One region of the Streptomyces sp. NPDC036764 genome, then DNA from elsewhere that is predicted to be linked to it. Evidence: riboswitches for the same ligand, from Rfam matches in the RefSeq annotation. Region 1 holds a riboswitch; each other region holds the start of a gene.
The links. Region 1 has a riboswitch for cobalamin ahead of ACZ69Q_RS03285 (energy-coupling factor ABC transporter permease). Riboswitches for the same ligand answer to the same signal wherever they lie in the genome.

Region 1 (5,295 bases):
GCGATCCGACCACCAGGACGCCGGTCATCGTGATGGCCCAGCCGCCGAGCCAGCCGGCCCACGGACCCATCGCCCGGGTGACCCACGAGAAGGTCGTCCCGCAGTCCTGGTCGACCTTGTTGAGGTAGTAGAACGCCGATGCGATCAGCAGCATCGGGACGAACGACGCGACCATGACGCCCGGGGCGTAGACGCCCACGAGAGCCACGACCGGGCCGATGGCCGCGGCGAGCGAGTAGGCGGGCGAGGTGGCGTTGAGGCCGATGACCAGTGCGTCGACGAACCCGATCGCGTCGGCTTTCAGCCCCTCGGGCGGGCGGGTGTCCATGGTGCCGTCGGCCATGCTGCCTCACTTCGGTCGCGCGTGACCTCATGAAACAGGGAACCGAGGGGGCTGCCGCGCCTTTCGTGCGCGGTCGCGGGAGGTATCACCCGTGTGCCCACCATGGCCTGTGTCAGCCGTCGGCGGGCAGTGCGGGCGTGGTGTGCGCCGCCGCCAGGGCCGCCAGCTCGTCGGCGTCGCGCGGACCGGGCGCCGAGTCGTCCAGCAGGCCGTGCGCGCGCAGCAGCCGGGCCGCCGCGATGCCCCACGGCAGCCGCAGCCCGGCCTCCCGCAGAAGATCGGTGCGGGCCAGCATCGTGGCCGCGGGACCGGTGCGCACCCCGGACGGGGTCAGCAGCGCCGCGTCGTCGGCCCAGCGCAGCGCGAGATCGACGTCGTGGGTGGCCATGACGACCGTGGTGCCGTCGGCCCGCAGCCCGCCGAGGGTGGTGAGCAGGCGCTCCTGGCCGTCGGGGTCGAGCCCGGCGGTCGGCTCGTCGAGGATCAGCACGCGCGGCCGCATGGCGACCGCCCCGGCGATGGCGGTGCGCTTGCGCTGCCCGTACGACAGCAGATGCGTGGGCCGGTCGGCCAGCGCGGCGATGTCCAGCGCGGCCAGCGCCTGGTCGACCCGCGCCCGCACCTCGGCGTCGGACAGGCCCAGGTTGAGCGGGCCGAAGGAGACGTCCTGGGCGACGGACGCGGCGAAGAGCTGGTCGTCGGGGTCCTGCACCACCAACTGCACGGTCGTGCGCAGTCGGGTCAGCCCCTTGCGGTCGTAACGGACCGGCGTTCCCCCGATCGTCAACCGGCCGTCGTGCGGCTTGAGTCCGCCGCTGAGCAGCCGCATCAGCGTGGTCTTGCCGCTGCCGTTGCGGCCCAGCAGCGCCAGCGCCCGCCCCTCGCGGACGTCGAAGTCGAGGCCGCTGAGCACGACGGGGCCGTCCTCGTAGGCGTAGGAGGCGCCCCGCAGGGCGACCAGGGCGGTGGGCTCGCTCATGGCAGGGCCCTTTCCAGTACGAGGGTGAGGGCGGCCAGCGCTGCGAGCAGAGCGCAACTCGCGGCCGTGAAACGGACGGAGACCTTCGCCTCGGGCACCAGGACGCGCAGCGTGCCGTCGTAGCCGCGCCCGGCGAGCCCGGCCTGGAGCCGGGTGGCCCGGTCGAAGGACCGCACGAAGGCGGTGGCGCCGAGCCCGGCCAGCGAGCGCCAGGTCGCGGCGCGGGTGGTGTGCCCGAGCCGCGCGGCCTGCGCGTCGCGCACGCGGCGCACCGAGTCGAGCAGCAGGAAGCTCATGCGGTACGTCACCAGCGCGACGTCCACGACCGGCGCGGGCACCCCGGCCTTCACCAGCCGGGGCAGCAGGTCCGACATCGGTGTGGTGAACGCGAACAGCAGCACTCCGAGCGAGGCCGCCGAGGTGCGCAGCAGCAGCTCACCCGCGCGCAGCGGCCCGTCGTCGGCGAGGGACACGAAGCCCGCCGGACCGCCGACCTGGACCAGCAGCGTGGCCGCGCCGGTCACACAGAAGCCGAGCGGTACGCGATACGCCCGCCACAGCCGCCGGCCGGGCACGCCCGCCGGGCCCAGCAGCACCGTCAGGGCGGTGACCAGGACCAGCGCGGCTCCCGGCCAGGGCGGAAGGGAGATCGCGAGCACGGTGAGACCGAGCCCGAGCACGGCCTTGTCCACGGGATGACGGCGGCGCCAGCGACTGCTGTGCGCCGCCGCGTCGATAGGTAGCACCCCTCAGACCCTGTCGGCCTTCGACTCCTCGCCGGCGCCACCGGCTGCCACGCCCTCGGCGTCCCGCTCCAGCGCCCGCTGCTCGCCCTGCCTGCGTCCCCGGTGCAGCCCGAAGTAGTAGGCGAGGACACCGGCGCCGAGCGCCGCCTGGAGGGAGAACAGGGCCGACTCGATCTCACCCGACGGCGGCTCGTACAGCGGCGAGAACCACGGCTCGTAGTCAGGTTCGATCTCGGTGATCGCCGTCTCCGCCTCCCCGTCGGAGCCGGTGAACGGCTCCTCCTTGTGGTCGCCGAGGCCGAGCGCGAGCGGCAGCACGGCGAGCGCGGCCACGACGAGCAGCAGCAAGAGGTTGATCTTCGTGTTCCTGCTCACGGGGCCACCGCCTCGGTCTCGCTCGGGGACTGCTTCTTGGTGAGGAGCACACCCAGCCGGGTCAGTTCGCCCTTGCTGGACTGCACCAGCAGCCGCATCACGAGCACCGTCAGCAGACCCTCGCTCACCGCGAGCGGGATCTGGGTGACGGCGAAGATGGAGCCGAACTTGCCGAGCGCGCCCACGAATCCGCTGCCCGGGTCGGGGAACGCGAGCGCGAGCTGGACGCTGGTCACGCAGTAGGTGGACAGGTCGGCGACGAACGCGCCGAAGAAGACGGCGGCCATCAGCGGCACGTCGAAGCGCCGCAGCAGCTTGTAGATCGCGTATCCGGCCCAGGGACCGACGATCGCCATCGAGAAGACGTTGGCGCCGAGCGTGGTCAGGCCGCCGTGCGCGAGCAGCAGCGCCTGGAAGAGCAGCGTGATGGTGCCCAGGACCGCCATGATCGGCGGCCGGAACAGGATGGCGCCCAGGCCCGTGCCGGTGGGATGCGAACAGCTACCGGTCACCGAGGGCAGCTTCAGCGCGGACAGGACGAAGGTGAAGGCCCCGGAGGCGCCGAGCAGCAGTGTGCTCTCGGGATGCTCCCTGACCTCACGGGTGAGTGAACGTACTCCGTGTACGACGAACGGCGCGGACGCGACGCCCCAGGCGACCGCGTGCGCCGGGGGCAGAAAACCCTCGGCTATGTGCATGGCGCAGCAGACCCTCTCCAGCACCTCGTGGATGGTTGACGCGCCTTGGCCGGTCTCCTGGCTGACGGGTACCACACGCCCGTGCTCCGCCTTCCCGGGTCGCTAGGACCCAGTGGCTTGCCCGCGAGGGCAGGAGCCGGACTTCCCGATTCACAGTGGCGAGGGCCGCACCGGCATCACACCGGATTTCCCGTTCACCAAGGCGTGGTGACAGTAGTGCCCGCGGCGGGTGGCTGACAAGCACACCCCAAAGGTGTGAAAGTGGCGTTCGTCCGCTTCGTGGCGGGTTCCCTCCCGGGCGCGTAACGTGATCGGGCATGAAGATCCTCATCAGCGCCGACATGGAGGGCGCCACCGGGGTGACCTGGCCGGCCGACGTGCTGCCCGGGACGCCGCAGTGGGAGCGCTGCCGGGGCATGTTCACGTCGGACGTCAACGCCGCCGTACTGGGATTCTTCGACGGCGGCGCCGACGCCGTCCTCATCAATGAGGCGCACTGGTCCATGCGCAATCTGCTGCTCGAACAGCTCGACGAGCGCGCCGAGATGCTCACCGGCCGGCACAAGTCGCTGTCCATGGTGGAGGGCGTGCAGCACGGCGACGTGGACGGCATCGCCTTCGTCGGCTACCACGCGGGCGCCGGTATGGAGGGTGTCCTCGCGCACACCTACCTCGCGAACCAGATCACCGGTGTGTGGCTGAACGACGTCCGGGCGAGCGAGGGGCTGCTGAACGCGCACGTCGTCGCCGAGTACGGCGTGCCCGTCGTGCTCGTCACCGGGGACGACCTGGCCTGCGAGGACGCGCTCGGCTACGCACCCGAGGCGCTGAAGGTCGCCGTCAAGGACCATGTCTCGCGGTACGCGGCCGTGTGCCGTACCCCGGCCAGGACCGGCGCCGACATCCGCGCCGCGGCCAAGGAGGCGGCCGCGCTGGCGGTCCGTCAGCAGCCGGTGAGCGACGGCCCGTTCACGGTCGCCGTGGAGTTCGACGCGGAGCATCTCGCGATGGCCGCCACCGTCGTCCCCGGCGTCGAACGTATCGGCGAGCGAAAGGTGGCGTACACCAGCGAGCGGATGTACGAGGGAATCCGTACCTTCAAGGCGGTCACCACGATCGTCTCGGCCGCGGTGGAGGAGCAGTATGGCTGACGGGCAGGCACTGGAAGAGGTCGTGGCGTTCACGTCCGACCTGATCCGCATCGACACGACCAACCGAGGTGGCGGCGACTGCCGGGAGCGCCCCGCCGCCGAGTACGCCGCCGCGAAGCTGGCCGAGGCGGGCCTGGAACCCGTCCTGCTGGAGCGCACCGAGGGCCGTACGAACGTCGTCGCCCGCATCGAGGGCACCGACCCGTCGGCCGACGCGCTGCTCGTGCACGGTCATCTGGACGTGGTGCCCGCGCAGGCCGACGAGTGGAGCGTGCACCCCTTCTCCGGGGAGATCCGCGACGGCGTCGTGTGGGGCCGGGGCGCGGTCGACATGAAGAACATGGACGCGATGATCCTCGCCGTGGTCCGGGCCTGGGCCCGCGAGGGCGTACGGCCCCGGCGGGACGTGGTGATCGCGTTCACCGCCGACGAGGAGGCGAGCGCCGAGGACGGCTCCGGCTTCCTCGCGGACCGGCATGCCGCACTCTTCGAGGGCTGCACCGAGGGCATCGGCGAATCGGGTGCCTTCACCGTCCACGACGGCAGCGGCCGGCAGATCTATCCCCTCGCCGCCGGCGAGCGCGGAACGGGCTGGGTCAAGCTCACGGCGCGCGGACGGGCCGCGCACGGATCCCGGCCGAACCGGGAGAACGCGGTCACCCGCCTCGCCGCGGCCGTCACCCGGATCGGCGCCCACGAGTGGCCGCTCAGGCTCACCCCGACGGTGCGCGCCGCCCTCACCGAACTCGCGGCGCTCCACGGCCTCGACGCCGACCTGGACGACGTGGACGGCCTGCTCCAAAAGCTCGGCCCGGCCGCCCGGCTGGTCGAGGCGACCGTCCGCAACAGCGCCAACCCGACCATGCTGGAGGCCGGTTACAAGGTCAACGTCATCCCGGGGGAGGCCGTGGCCTACGTCGACGGCCGCTATCTGCCGGGCTGCGAGGACGAGTTCCGCGCCACCCTTGACCAGCTCACCGGACCTGACGTGAACTGGGAGTTC
Region 2 (5,295 bases), on a different contig from region 1:
CCGTTGCCGCCGTCGGCCCGCCTCCAGGTAGGCACGCTCGGAATCGGTGAGGTCGCCCGCGCGGGAGCGCAGCCACTCCAGGCCCTGGGCCAGGCGTACTCCGTGCGGCAGCAGGCCCGCGGGTCTGCCCCGCGCCTCCCATTCGGCGGCGTCCCGCTCCGTCCGGTCCTGCCACTCGCGGAACTCGGCGCCGTCGCGCAGCCAGCCGGCCACCCGCGGCCACTCCTTGAGCAGTGCCTCGTGGACCACATGCACGGTGCCGTGGGAGTCCTGGTCCCCGGTGGGTTCCCGGACGTCCCAGACCAGGAGGCGGCGTCCGGCCAACGCGCGTGCCAGCTCGGCCTGCCCGGGCGGCAGCCGGTGGATCGGTACGGCACGACGTATGAACCCGCCCTGCCCGTCCGGCCGGGTCAGTTGCTGCAAGAGCCGACGGGCGGCGTCCTCGTCCACGCCGGTGTCCGCGAGGCACTCGTCCAGCGTGGTGTCGGCGTACGCGGCCAGCGCGCCGCCGACGCCACCGATGTCGTCGTAGGCGGCGTGGGTGAGGGTGCCGGCCTCGCGGCGCCGCCACAACTGGGTGAGCGCGAACTGCAGCAGGGGCAGGCAGCCCGGCTCGCCGACGGCGTCGTCCACGAGGCGCCGGCTCAGGCCGTCGGCCAGGCGGAGCCCGGGAACCGCCCTGACCGGTTCCTCCACGGCGCGGGCCAGCGCCTGAACGGTCATCGGCGCGAGCAACGTCACCGCGCGGCTCAGCCCGCCCGACGTGTCGGCCGCGGTGAGCACCTCCAGCGTGGCCGACCGGGCGGTCAGCACCACGCGCAGCCCGCCGCCCTGCGCGGGGTCGGGAGCCTGCGTCAGCGACGACAGCACACGGTAGGCCCGTAACGCACCGTGCGGCACGGCGGCGGCGTACTCCTCGAACTGGTCGAGGAGCAGTACGGCGCCACGCGAACCGACTTCGTCGCAGAGCCGGCCGCGCAGGGCGATCCGCTCGCTCTCCGGCCCGGTGCACGCCTCGCGCACCGCGTCGAACCTGTCCCGGCGGGCGGCGGCGTCGGGAGCGGCGGCCTGCCAGGCGGCGGTGACGGCCTCGGCCACCCAGGCGTCCGCGTCCTCGGCCGCGGCGTCTGCCGAGTCGGCGGGCTGCGGTATGCGCAGCGCGGTGGGCGTCCCCGCGCGCCGCAGTTCGGCCAGCAGCCCTGCTCTGAGCAGGGAGGACTTACCGCTGCCGGATGGGCCGACGAGGACGGTCATGGGCCGGGAGCCGAGGGCGTCGACGAGTTCGCGTGCCTCGCTCTCGCGCCCGTGGAAGTACCGGAAGTCCTCCTCCTCGAACCGGTCCAGGCCGCGGAACGGGCACTGCTGTGGCACGTCCGAGTCGATGATCCGGTCCGCCGGTATCAGGTAGGCGGTGCTGCTGATGCCATGACGGCCGCGTGTGATCAGCATCCCGACCACGGCGTCGCGCTCCACGTCCCACACGGCGGCCCCGCTGAAGCCGCGTCCGATGGCCACCCCCTGCGCCGCCAGGTCGAGTTGGAGGCGATCGGCGCGCTGCCGGCCGCGCAGCACGCCGGTGGCGTTCACTCCGCGCGGTGCGTCCTCGGGGAACCCGAAGGCGCGTATCGGCCTGCCCCACTCGTCGCCCGCCTCGTACGCGAACGGAAGCGGCTCCGTGTTCTCCACCGCGCGGGAGAGCCGCAGTACGGCGATGTCGTCGTCGGGCCGCCAGGAGACCACTTCGGCAGGGACGCCCGGGCCGGGGTCGGCTCCCGCCAGCAGCGGGAAGTCCACGGTCACCGGTCGTCGCGGCCGGCGTCCGTCCGCCTCCTGCACCACATGGGCGCAGGTGCACACCAGTCGATCGGCCACCAGGAACCCGGCGCCCGCGACCACTCCCTCGGAGTCGAACACGCGGGCAGCGCCCCGTTCGTACCGGGCACGCAGCGGTAACGCGTCAAGTGGCATCGGCTGCGCCCCCCACGCTGGCGTCCCATTCCACTCCCACGGTGAAGTGCGCCTCGGCGGCGGTTCTCGCCACGACCACACCGGCCTCGGCGGTCACCTTCACGCCGAACTCCAAAGTGATCCGGTCGGGACGCCGTGGCATGGTGCGAAGCGAGTCGACGATGTCCTGGACGGCCGGGCGCACTCGGTCGACGGCCTCGCGCAGGGTGTCGGCGGCTTCTCCGACGTTCTGCACGACGCGTGGCCGGCCGATGGGCTCGTACGCGTCGTCCGCGGTGGAGGACGACCTGGCGGGCGCGGATTGCGACGGGCCGGGCGCAGTGGTCTCCACGCGCAGCAACGAGCCGTCGTCGAGTTCGATCGTGGTGATGCCTGTCATGGAAATGCTGGACCTGTCCTGTGGTACGGAAGGAGCCGGTGGGACCACACGGTAGCTGCCGGCGATCGAGACGTCACAGCGATCAACACGCTGACCAGGCACCGGAGTTGGCACCGAAGGGAGTGGTCGGCCCCCGCTCGGGGCACGCTCCATCCGAGTGGGCCCGGACACACTCCTTCCTATGGGCCTGCGCACACTCCTCCGTCGCAGGTCAACGGCAAGTTGACGCCCCTCGGAACCCCGTGGTGGACTGCCGGGGCCAAGTACGGCGGCAGAAGAGGAAGCCGGTGTGAGTCCGGCGCGGTCCCGCCACTGTCACCGGGGTAGCAATCCCCGGGAGCCAGGAACTCTCGCCGCCGGTCTCGTCGAACCAGGGCGTGGACACCCTGAGTGAGGACACAACGCGATGCCCGCCTGCCGATCGACACGCAGTAGCAGACCCTCGTCTGACCTCACGGTCGGCTGACCCCGATGCGAGCCGATCGCGTCTTCGCGTACGGCGCCGCCGCCGGGCTCCTCGGTGATCTGCTGCTCGGCGACCCCCGCCGGGGGCATCCGGTCGCCGCGTTCGGACGGGCCGCGGCCGCCGTGGAACGGGTGCTGTGGCGCGACGACAGGGCACGCGGCGCGGTGCACACCGCCGTGTGCGCCGGTGGCGCTGTCGCGCTGGGTGCCGTCGCCGCCCGCGCCGTCCGCACCTCCCCGGCCGCCTCACTCGCGCTGACCGGCGCCGCCACCTGGGCCGTCGTCGGGGGCACCTCGCTCGCCCGGGAGGCCCGGGCCGTCGGGCGTGCCCTGGAGGCGGGGGACGTCGAGGGGGCACGCGCGCGGCTGCCGCATCTGTGCGGGCGGGATCCGCAGGCGCTGGACGCGGACGGGATCGCGCGGGCGGTCGTGGAGTCCGTCGCCGAGAACACCTCCGACGCCGTCGTGGGGGCCCTGGTGTGGGGGGCCGTCGGCGGCGTGCCCGGACTGCTCGGCTTCCGGGCCGTGAACACGCTCGACGCGATGGTCGGGCACAAGTCACCCAGGTACCGGCGCTACGGCTGGGCCTCGGCGCGGCTCGACGACGTGGCCGGCTGGCCGGGGGCGCGGCTGACGGCCGTACTCGCCACCGTCGCCGGCAGCGATCCCCGAGGGGCGCTGCGGGCCTGGCGTGCCGACGCCGACGCGCACCCGAGCCCGAACGCCGGGCCCGTCGAGGCCTCGTTCGCGGGGGCCCTCGGGGTACGGCTCGGCGGGACCCTCTCCTACGGCGGCCGGGTCGAGCACCGGCCCGTGCTCAACCAGAACGGGCGGGCCGTCGGCACCCACGACATCGAACGGGCCGTACGGCTGTCCAAGCGCATCGGTTGGCTGGCGCTCGGCGTCTGTGTCGCCGCGCGCCGCATCGCGAAGGGGCGAACCTCATGACGGGCGGTGGCCTTCTCGTCGCCGGCACCACCTCCGACGCCGGCAAGAGCGTCGTCACCGCCGGGATCTGCCGGTGGCTGGTGCGGCAGGGGGTGAAAGTCGCGCCGTTCAAGGCGCAGAACATGTCCCTGAACTCGTTCGTGACGCGCGAGGGCGCCGAGATCGGGCGTGCGCAGGCCATGCAGGCGCAGGCGTGCCGCGTCGAGCCGACCGCGCTGATGAACCCCGTGCTGCTCAAGCCGGGTGGTGAGCAGAGCAGTCAGGTCGTGCTGCTGGGCAAGCCAGTGGGTGAGCTGAGTGCGCGCGGGTACCACGGCGGGCGGCAGCAGCAGTTGCTCGGGACCGTGCTGGAGTGCCTCGCCGAGTTGCGGGGCACCTATGACGCGGTGATCTGTGAGGGGGCCGGCTCTCCGGCCGAGATCAATCTGCGGCGGACCGACATCGTCAACATGGGCATCGCCCGCAATGCCGGGCTCCCGGTGCTCGTCGTCGGCGACATCGACCGCGGCGGCGTCTTCGCCTCCTTCTTCGGGACCGTCGCGCTGCTGTCCCGTCAGGACCAGGAGCTGATCGCCGGGTTCCTCGTCAACAAGTTCCGCGGCGACGTCTCGCTCCTCGAACCCGGCCTCGACATGCTGCACGACCTCACCGGGCGGCACACCTACGGCGTCCTGCCCTTCCGGCACGGGCTCGGCATCGACGAGGAGGACGGGCTGCGGGTGTCCCTGCGGGGCGCCGTACGGGAGTCCCAGGTCTCCTCCCCCGTCGGTGAGGACGTGCTGCGGGTCGCGGTGTGCGCCGTGCCGCTGATGTCCAACTTCACCGACGTCGACGCCCTCGCCGCAGAACCGGGCGTCGTCGTGCGGTTCGTGGACCGGCCGGAGGAACTGGCCGACGCGGATCTGGTGGTGGTCCCCGGCACCCGGGGCACCGTCCGCGCCCTGGAGTGGCTGCGGGAGCGCGGGCTCGCGAGGGCCCTTACCCGCAGGGCTGCCGAGGGGCGGCCGATCCTCGGCGTCTGCGGCGGCTTCCAGGTCCTCGGCGAGCACATCGAGGACGACGTCGAGAGCCGGCGCGGGCAGGTCGAGGGGCTCGGGGTGCTGCCCGTGCGGGTGCGGTTCGCCCGGGAGAAGACCCTGACCCGGCCCGTCGGCGAGGCCCTCGGGGAGCAGGTCGAGGGGTACGAGATCCACCACGGGGTCGCCGAAATCACGGGGGGCGACGCGTTCATCTCCGATGACGATGGACACAGCTTGGACGGCTGCCGGGTCGGCCAGACCTGGGGCACGCACTGGCACGGCTCGCTGGAGTCGGACGGTTTCCGACGGGCGTTCCTGCGCGAGGTGGCGGCCGCCGCGGGCCGCCGGTTCGTGCCGGCGCCGGACACGTCGTTCGCCGCGCTGCGCGAGGAGCAGCTCGACCGGCTCGGCGATCTCATCGAACAGCACGCGGACACGGACGCGCTCTGGCGGCTCATCGAGTCGGGCGCGCCGCAAGGACTGCCTTTCATTCCACCGGGAGCGCCCGCATGAGCA
Region 3 (5,295 bases), on a different contig from region 1:
GGCGAGCAGTTGCTGCCAGACCCGCTCGGTCTTGCTGCGCGCGAGGATGCCCCGGGGGGCCTCCTCGGTGAAGCGCGCCTTGGCCATGCGTTCGAAGTTCAGGTCGGTCGTGCCGTTCGCGTCCCGCAGCCGGATAGGCACGGGTACGGCGTTCTGCTCCGCCAGCAGTTCGGTGAGCCGCACCAGGACGGCGGTCTTGCCCACACCGACGCCGCCGACCAGCAGATAGGGCCGGCGCGTGTCCCGGTCGCGCAGCCGTTCGGCGATGACCTGGGCGATCTCCTCCCGGCCCACGATCTCGGCGGCGTCCGGCCCGGCGGTGAGCACCAGCCGGTGGGGGTCGCCCCGTGCCTTGGCGAGATAACGCCGCTTGGTCCACCGGTACCACCAGAACAGGAAGAGCGCGGCGGCGAGCGACGCGGCGAGCACCGGGCCGACGAAGCGCATGACCGTGTCGAATCCGTCGTTGCCCTGCCGCCACTTCTCGAAGCCGGTCGTGTGGCCCGAGAGCAGGATGTACAGGCCCTCCACCACCCACGCGAGCACGGCCAGCGCGGCCACCGTCCAGATGGCCCGGGTGACATTGGTGTAGGTGAACCAGCGCCGCCACTTCCTGGGGCGGGCGGTGCCGCCGCGGGCCTCCAGGCGGATCGTCAGCCGGTGCCAGTGGCCCACGGCCCCCTGTCTGACCCAGTTGCCCGCCCGTCTCGGAGCCAGCGTCGCCATCGGCGCGTCACGCGGCCGCTTCTTGCCGGGCGGGCGACGGACGACCCTCGTCATCGTTCGTCTCCTTCCGAGAACGGCTCTCGAAACGGAGCGACCGCGAGGCGCCGACACCTATCTCCATGGAAGCACTCCCTGAACTCCCCGCAACCCGGCGGCCCTCGGCGGAAATCCACGGGCCCGCCGCCGTGGCCGTCCGGCAGACTCGGCGTATGGACATCGCGATCCGGCCGGCGGCGCCCGGCGAGTTCGACGCGCTCGGTGAGATCACCGCCCGGGCCTACCTCCACGACGGACTCCTCGACTTCGGCGAGAGCGACGAGTACCTCGGCGAGCTCAGGGATGTGGCCAAGCGCGCGGCCGCCGCCGAGGTGCTGGTGGCCGTCGTGGACGGCCGGCTGCTGGGCGGGGTGACCTTCGTGCCGGGCGGCGGCCCGATGGCCGACATAGCGCGCCCCGGCGAGGCCGAGATCCGGATGCTCGCCGTCGACCGCGCGGCCCGGGGACGCGGCGCCGGCGAGGCCCTCGTGCGCGCCTGCGTCGACCGCGCCCGGGCCACGGAGGGCTGCGTACGGATCGTCCTGTCGACCCAGCGCACCATGCACGGCGCCCACCGCATCTACGAACGGCTCGGCTTCGTTCGCACACCCGAGCGGGACTGGAATCCGATCCCGCAGCTCGTCGACATCACTCTCCTCACCTATGAGTTGACGCTCTGAAACCACCGCGACACAACATCTGGGGGTGGCGTGGCGGGCGAGCACAAGATGTATGCTCATGCTCGCTGTCGCCGCAGGGGAATCCGGTGCGAATCCGGAACTGTCCCGCAACGGTGTACTTGTGCATGTCTGTTCCCAGAACCGTGCACAGGAGTCAGTCCGAGGACCTGCCGACAGCGCGCCCGGCCGACCGGCCGGTGCGCCCGACGTCCGGGTCTCGTGGAATGGGCCGGTGGACGCGACGCCGCGTGCGCTCGTGTGCTGCCCCCTGCCCTCCGCAAGGCCCCCGTGCCGAGCGAGGGAGAGCCCCCACGTGACCATCGCGCCAGCAGAACCGGCCTCAGCCGTCTCTCAGGTCCAAACCGACGAGGACGCCCCGGGAACCGCTTTGCTGCGGCTCCTGACCGAGCTGACCGCCGACCTCCCCGACGCCGACCCCGGCCGGGTCGCCGCCGCCGCACTGCGCGGCCGGTCCGCCCGGGCCGACGAGGCGGAGCTGCGCGAGCTGGCCACCGAGGCGGCGGCCGGCCTCATCTCCGAGGACCCCGCCTTCAGCAGGCTCGCCGCCCGGCTGCTGACCATCTCCATCGCCGCCGAGGCAGCCTCGCAGGGTGTGACGTCCTTCACCGAGTCGGTCGCGGTCGGCCACCGCGAGGGCCTCATCGCCGACCGCACGGCCGAGTTCGCGCGCATCCACGCGGCCCGTCTCGACGCGCTGGTCGACACGGCCGCCGACGACCGCTTCGGCTACTTCGGCCTGCGCACCCTGCACAGCCGTTACCTCCTGCGGCACCCCATCACCCGCAAGGTGATCGAGACGCCCCAGCACTTCATGCTGCGCGTCGCCGCCGGTCTCGCCGAGGACGACACCGTCCGCTCCGTCGACGAGGTCTCCGCGCTCTACGGCCTGATGAGCCGCCTCGACTACCTGCCGTCCTCCCCCACCCTCTTCAACTCCGGTACCCGGCACCCCCAGATGTCGTCCTGCTACCTCCTGGACTCCCCCAAGGACGAGCTCGACTCCATCTACGACCGCTACCACCAGGTCGCCCGCCTCTCGAAGCACGCCGGCGGCATCGGCCTGTCGTACTCCCGCATCCGCTCCCGGGGTTCGCTGATCCGGGGCACCAACGGGCACTCCAACGGCATCGTCCCGTTCCTGAAGACCCTGGACGCCTCGGTCGCCGCCGTGAACCAGGGCGGCCGGCGCAAGGGCGCGGCCGCGGTCTACCTGGAGACCTGGCACTCCGACATCGAGGAGTTCCTGGAGCTGCGGGACAACACCGGTGAGGACGCCCGCCGTACGCACAACCTGAACCTCGCGCACTGGATCCCGGACGAGTTCATGCGCCGGGTCAACGCCGACGGCCAGTGGTCCCTGTTCTCGCCCGCCGACGTCCCCGAGCTCGTCGACCTGTGGGGCGAGGAGTTCGACGCGGCCTACCGCAAGGCCGAGGAGCGGGGTCTGGCGCGCAAGACCATCCCGGCCCGCGATCTGTACGGCCGCATGATGCGCACCCTCGCGCAGACCGGCAACGGCTGGATGACCTTCAAGGACGCCGCCAACCGCACCGCCAACCAGACGGCCCTGCCGGGCCATGTCGTCCACTCCTCCAACCTCTGCACGGAGATCCTGGAGGTCACCGACGACGGGGAGACGGCGGTCTGCAACCTGGGTTCGGTCAACCTCGGCGCGTTCGTGAGCGACGGGGAGATCGACTGGGAGCGCCTGGACGAGACGGTCCGCACGGCCGTCACCTTCCTCGACCGCGTCGTCGACATCAACTTCTACCCGACCGAGCAGGCGGGCCGGTCCAACGCCAAGTGGCGGCCGGTGGGCCTGGGCGCGATGGGCCTCCAGGACGTCTTCTTCAAACTGCGGCTGCCCTTCGACTCGGCCGAGGCGAAACAGCTCTCCACGCGCATCGCCGAGCGCATCATGCTCGCCGCGTACGAGGCGTCCGCCGACCTCGCCGAGCGCAACGGCCCGCTGCCGGCCTGGGAGAAGACCCGTACCGCCCAGGGTGTGCTGCACCCCGACCACTACGGTGTCGAGCCGGCCTGGCCGCAGCGCTGGGCCGCGCTGCGCGAGCGGATCGCCGCGACCGGCATGCGCAACTCGCTGCTGCTGGCCATCGCGCCCACCGCCACCATCGCGTCCATCGCCGGTGTCTACGAGTGCATCGAGCCGCAGGTGTCCAACCTGTTCAAGCGCGAGACGCTCTCCGGCGAGTTCCTCCAGGTCAACTCGTACCTGGTCGACGAGCTGAAGGCGCTGGGTGTCTGGGACGCCCGCACCCGCGAGGCGCTGCGTGATGCCAACGGCTCGGTGCAGGACTTCGCCTGGATCCCGGCGGACGTACGGGCGCTGTACCGCACGGCGTGGGAGATCCCGCAGCGCGGCCTGATCGACATGGCGGCGGCCCGGACCCCGTACCTCGACCAGGCACAGTCCCTGAACCTCTTCCTGGAGACGCCGACCATCGGCAAGCTCTCCTCGATGTACGCGTACGCCTGGAAGTCGGGCCTGAAGACGACGTACTACCTGCGCTCGCGCCCGGCGACCCGTATCGCCCGCGCCGCCCAGGGTCAGGCCGCCCAGCCCGAGAAGACCATCCCCGTCCAGCAGGTCGCCGAGCCCGACGCCGTCGCCTGCTCCCTGGAAAACCCCGAGTCCTGCGAGGCCTGCCAGTAATGCCCAGTAACCAGAACCTTCTCGACCCCGGCTTCGAGCTGACTCTGCGCCCCATGCGCTACCCGGACTTCTACGAGCGCTACCGGGACGCCATCAAGAACACCTGGACCGTGGAGGAGGTCGACCTCCACTCGGACGTCGCCGACCTCGCGAAGCTGTCCGAGGGCGAGCAGCACATGATCGGCCGGCTGGTCGCGTTCTTCGCGACGGGCGACTCGATCGTGGCGAACAACCTGGTGCTGACGCTGTACAAGCACATCAACTCCCCGGAGGCGCGCCTGTACCTGTCGCGCCAGCTCTTCGAGGAGGCCGTGCACGTCCAGTTCTACCTGACGCTGCTCGACACCTATCTGCCCGACCCGGAGGACAGGGCGGCGGCCTTCGACGCCGTCGAGAACATCCCCTCGATCCGCGAGAAGGCCGAGTTCTGCTTCAAGTGGATCAACGAGGTCGAGAAGCTGGACCGCCTGGAGACCAAGGCCGACCGGCGTCGCTTCCTGCTCAACCTGATCTGCTTCGCCGCGTGCATCGAGGGCCTGTTCTTCTACGGCGCCTTCGCGTACGTCTACTGGTTCCGCAGCCGGGGTCTGCTGCACGGTCTGGCCACCGGCACCAACTGGGTGTTCCGCGACGAGACCATGCACATGTCCTTCGCGTTCGACGTCGTCGACACCGTCCGCAAGGAGGAGCCGGAGCTCTTCGACGACGAGCTCCAGCAGCAGGTCACCGACATGCTGCGGGAGGCCGTCGAGGCCGAGCTGCAGTTCGCGCGCGACCTGTGTGGTGACGGCCTCCCGGGCATGAACACCGACTCGATGCGGCAGTACCTGGAGTGTGTCGCCGATCAGCGCCTGTCGCGCCTCGGCTTCGCTCCGGTGTACGGCTCCGAGAACCCCTTCTCCTTCATGGAGCTCCAGGGTGTTCAGGAGCTCACCAACTTCTTCGAGCGGCGTCCGTCGGCGTACCAGGTGGCGGTGGAGGGCACTGTCGACCTGGACGAGGACTTCTGAGCCTTTGCCGCGTCGCGCTCCTGGGCCTCCCTGATCTGACGGTCGATGCGCCGGTCGTGCACGATCCCGATCAGTGACGGGAGGACCAGGACGAGGAACATTCCCAGCACGACGACCATGGCGAGCAGTGTCTGTGTCTGTTCTGTAG

Region 2: it holds a riboswitch for cobalamin, as region 1 does, so the genes downstream of both, ACZ69Q_RS23115 (cobalamin biosynthesis protein) here and ACZ69Q_RS03285 (energy-coupling factor ABC transporter permease) in region 1, are expected to answer to the same signal.
Region 3: it holds a riboswitch for cobalamin, as region 1 does, so the genes downstream of both, ACZ69Q_RS21900 (ribonucleoside-diphosphate reductase subunit alpha) here and ACZ69Q_RS03285 (energy-coupling factor ABC transporter permease) in region 1, are expected to answer to the same signal.

Annotation. Positions count from the first base shown of each region.
Region 1 covers NZ_JBVJPT010000001.1:761,202-766,496, forward strand. The annotation lists gene ACZ69Q_RS03265 (APC family permease) at 1-343, opposite strand, end outside; gene ACZ69Q_RS03270 (ATP-binding cassette domain-containing protein) at 456-1,322, opposite strand; gene cbiQ (cobalt ECF transporter T component CbiQ) at 1,319-2,068, opposite strand; gene ACZ69Q_RS03280 (energy-coupling factor ABC transporter substrate-binding protein) at 2,072-2,443, opposite strand; gene ACZ69Q_RS03285 (energy-coupling factor ABC transporter permease) at 2,440-3,141, opposite strand; cobalamin riboswitch at 3,172-3,358, opposite strand; gene ACZ69Q_RS03290 (M55 family metallopeptidase) at 3,459-4,292, shown strand; gene ACZ69Q_RS03295 (M20/M25/M40 family metallo-hydrolase) at 4,285-5,295, shown strand, end outside.
Region 2 covers NZ_JBVJPT010000006.1:65,493-70,787, forward strand. The annotation lists gene ACZ69Q_RS23105 (nSTAND1 domain-containing NTPase) at 1-1,914, opposite strand, end outside; gene ACZ69Q_RS23110 (CU044_2847 family protein) at 1,958-2,347, opposite strand; cobalamin riboswitch at 2,577-2,716, shown strand; gene ACZ69Q_RS23115 (cobalamin biosynthesis protein) at 2,819-3,760, shown strand; gene ACZ69Q_RS23120 (cobyric acid synthase) at 3,757-5,292, shown strand; gene cobN (cobaltochelatase subunit CobN) at 5,289-5,295, shown strand, end outside.
Region 3 covers NZ_JBVJPT010000005.1:263,531-268,825, forward strand. The annotation lists gene ACZ69Q_RS21890 (NACHT domain-containing protein) at 1-780, opposite strand, end outside; gene ACZ69Q_RS21895 (GNAT family N-acetyltransferase) at 936-1,442, shown strand; cobalamin riboswitch at 1,495-1,631, shown strand; gene ACZ69Q_RS21900 (ribonucleoside-diphosphate reductase subunit alpha) at 1,756-4,137, shown strand; gene ACZ69Q_RS21905 (ribonucleotide-diphosphate reductase subunit beta) at 4,137-5,147, shown strand; gene ACZ69Q_RS21910 (hypothetical protein) at 5,060-5,295, opposite strand, start outside.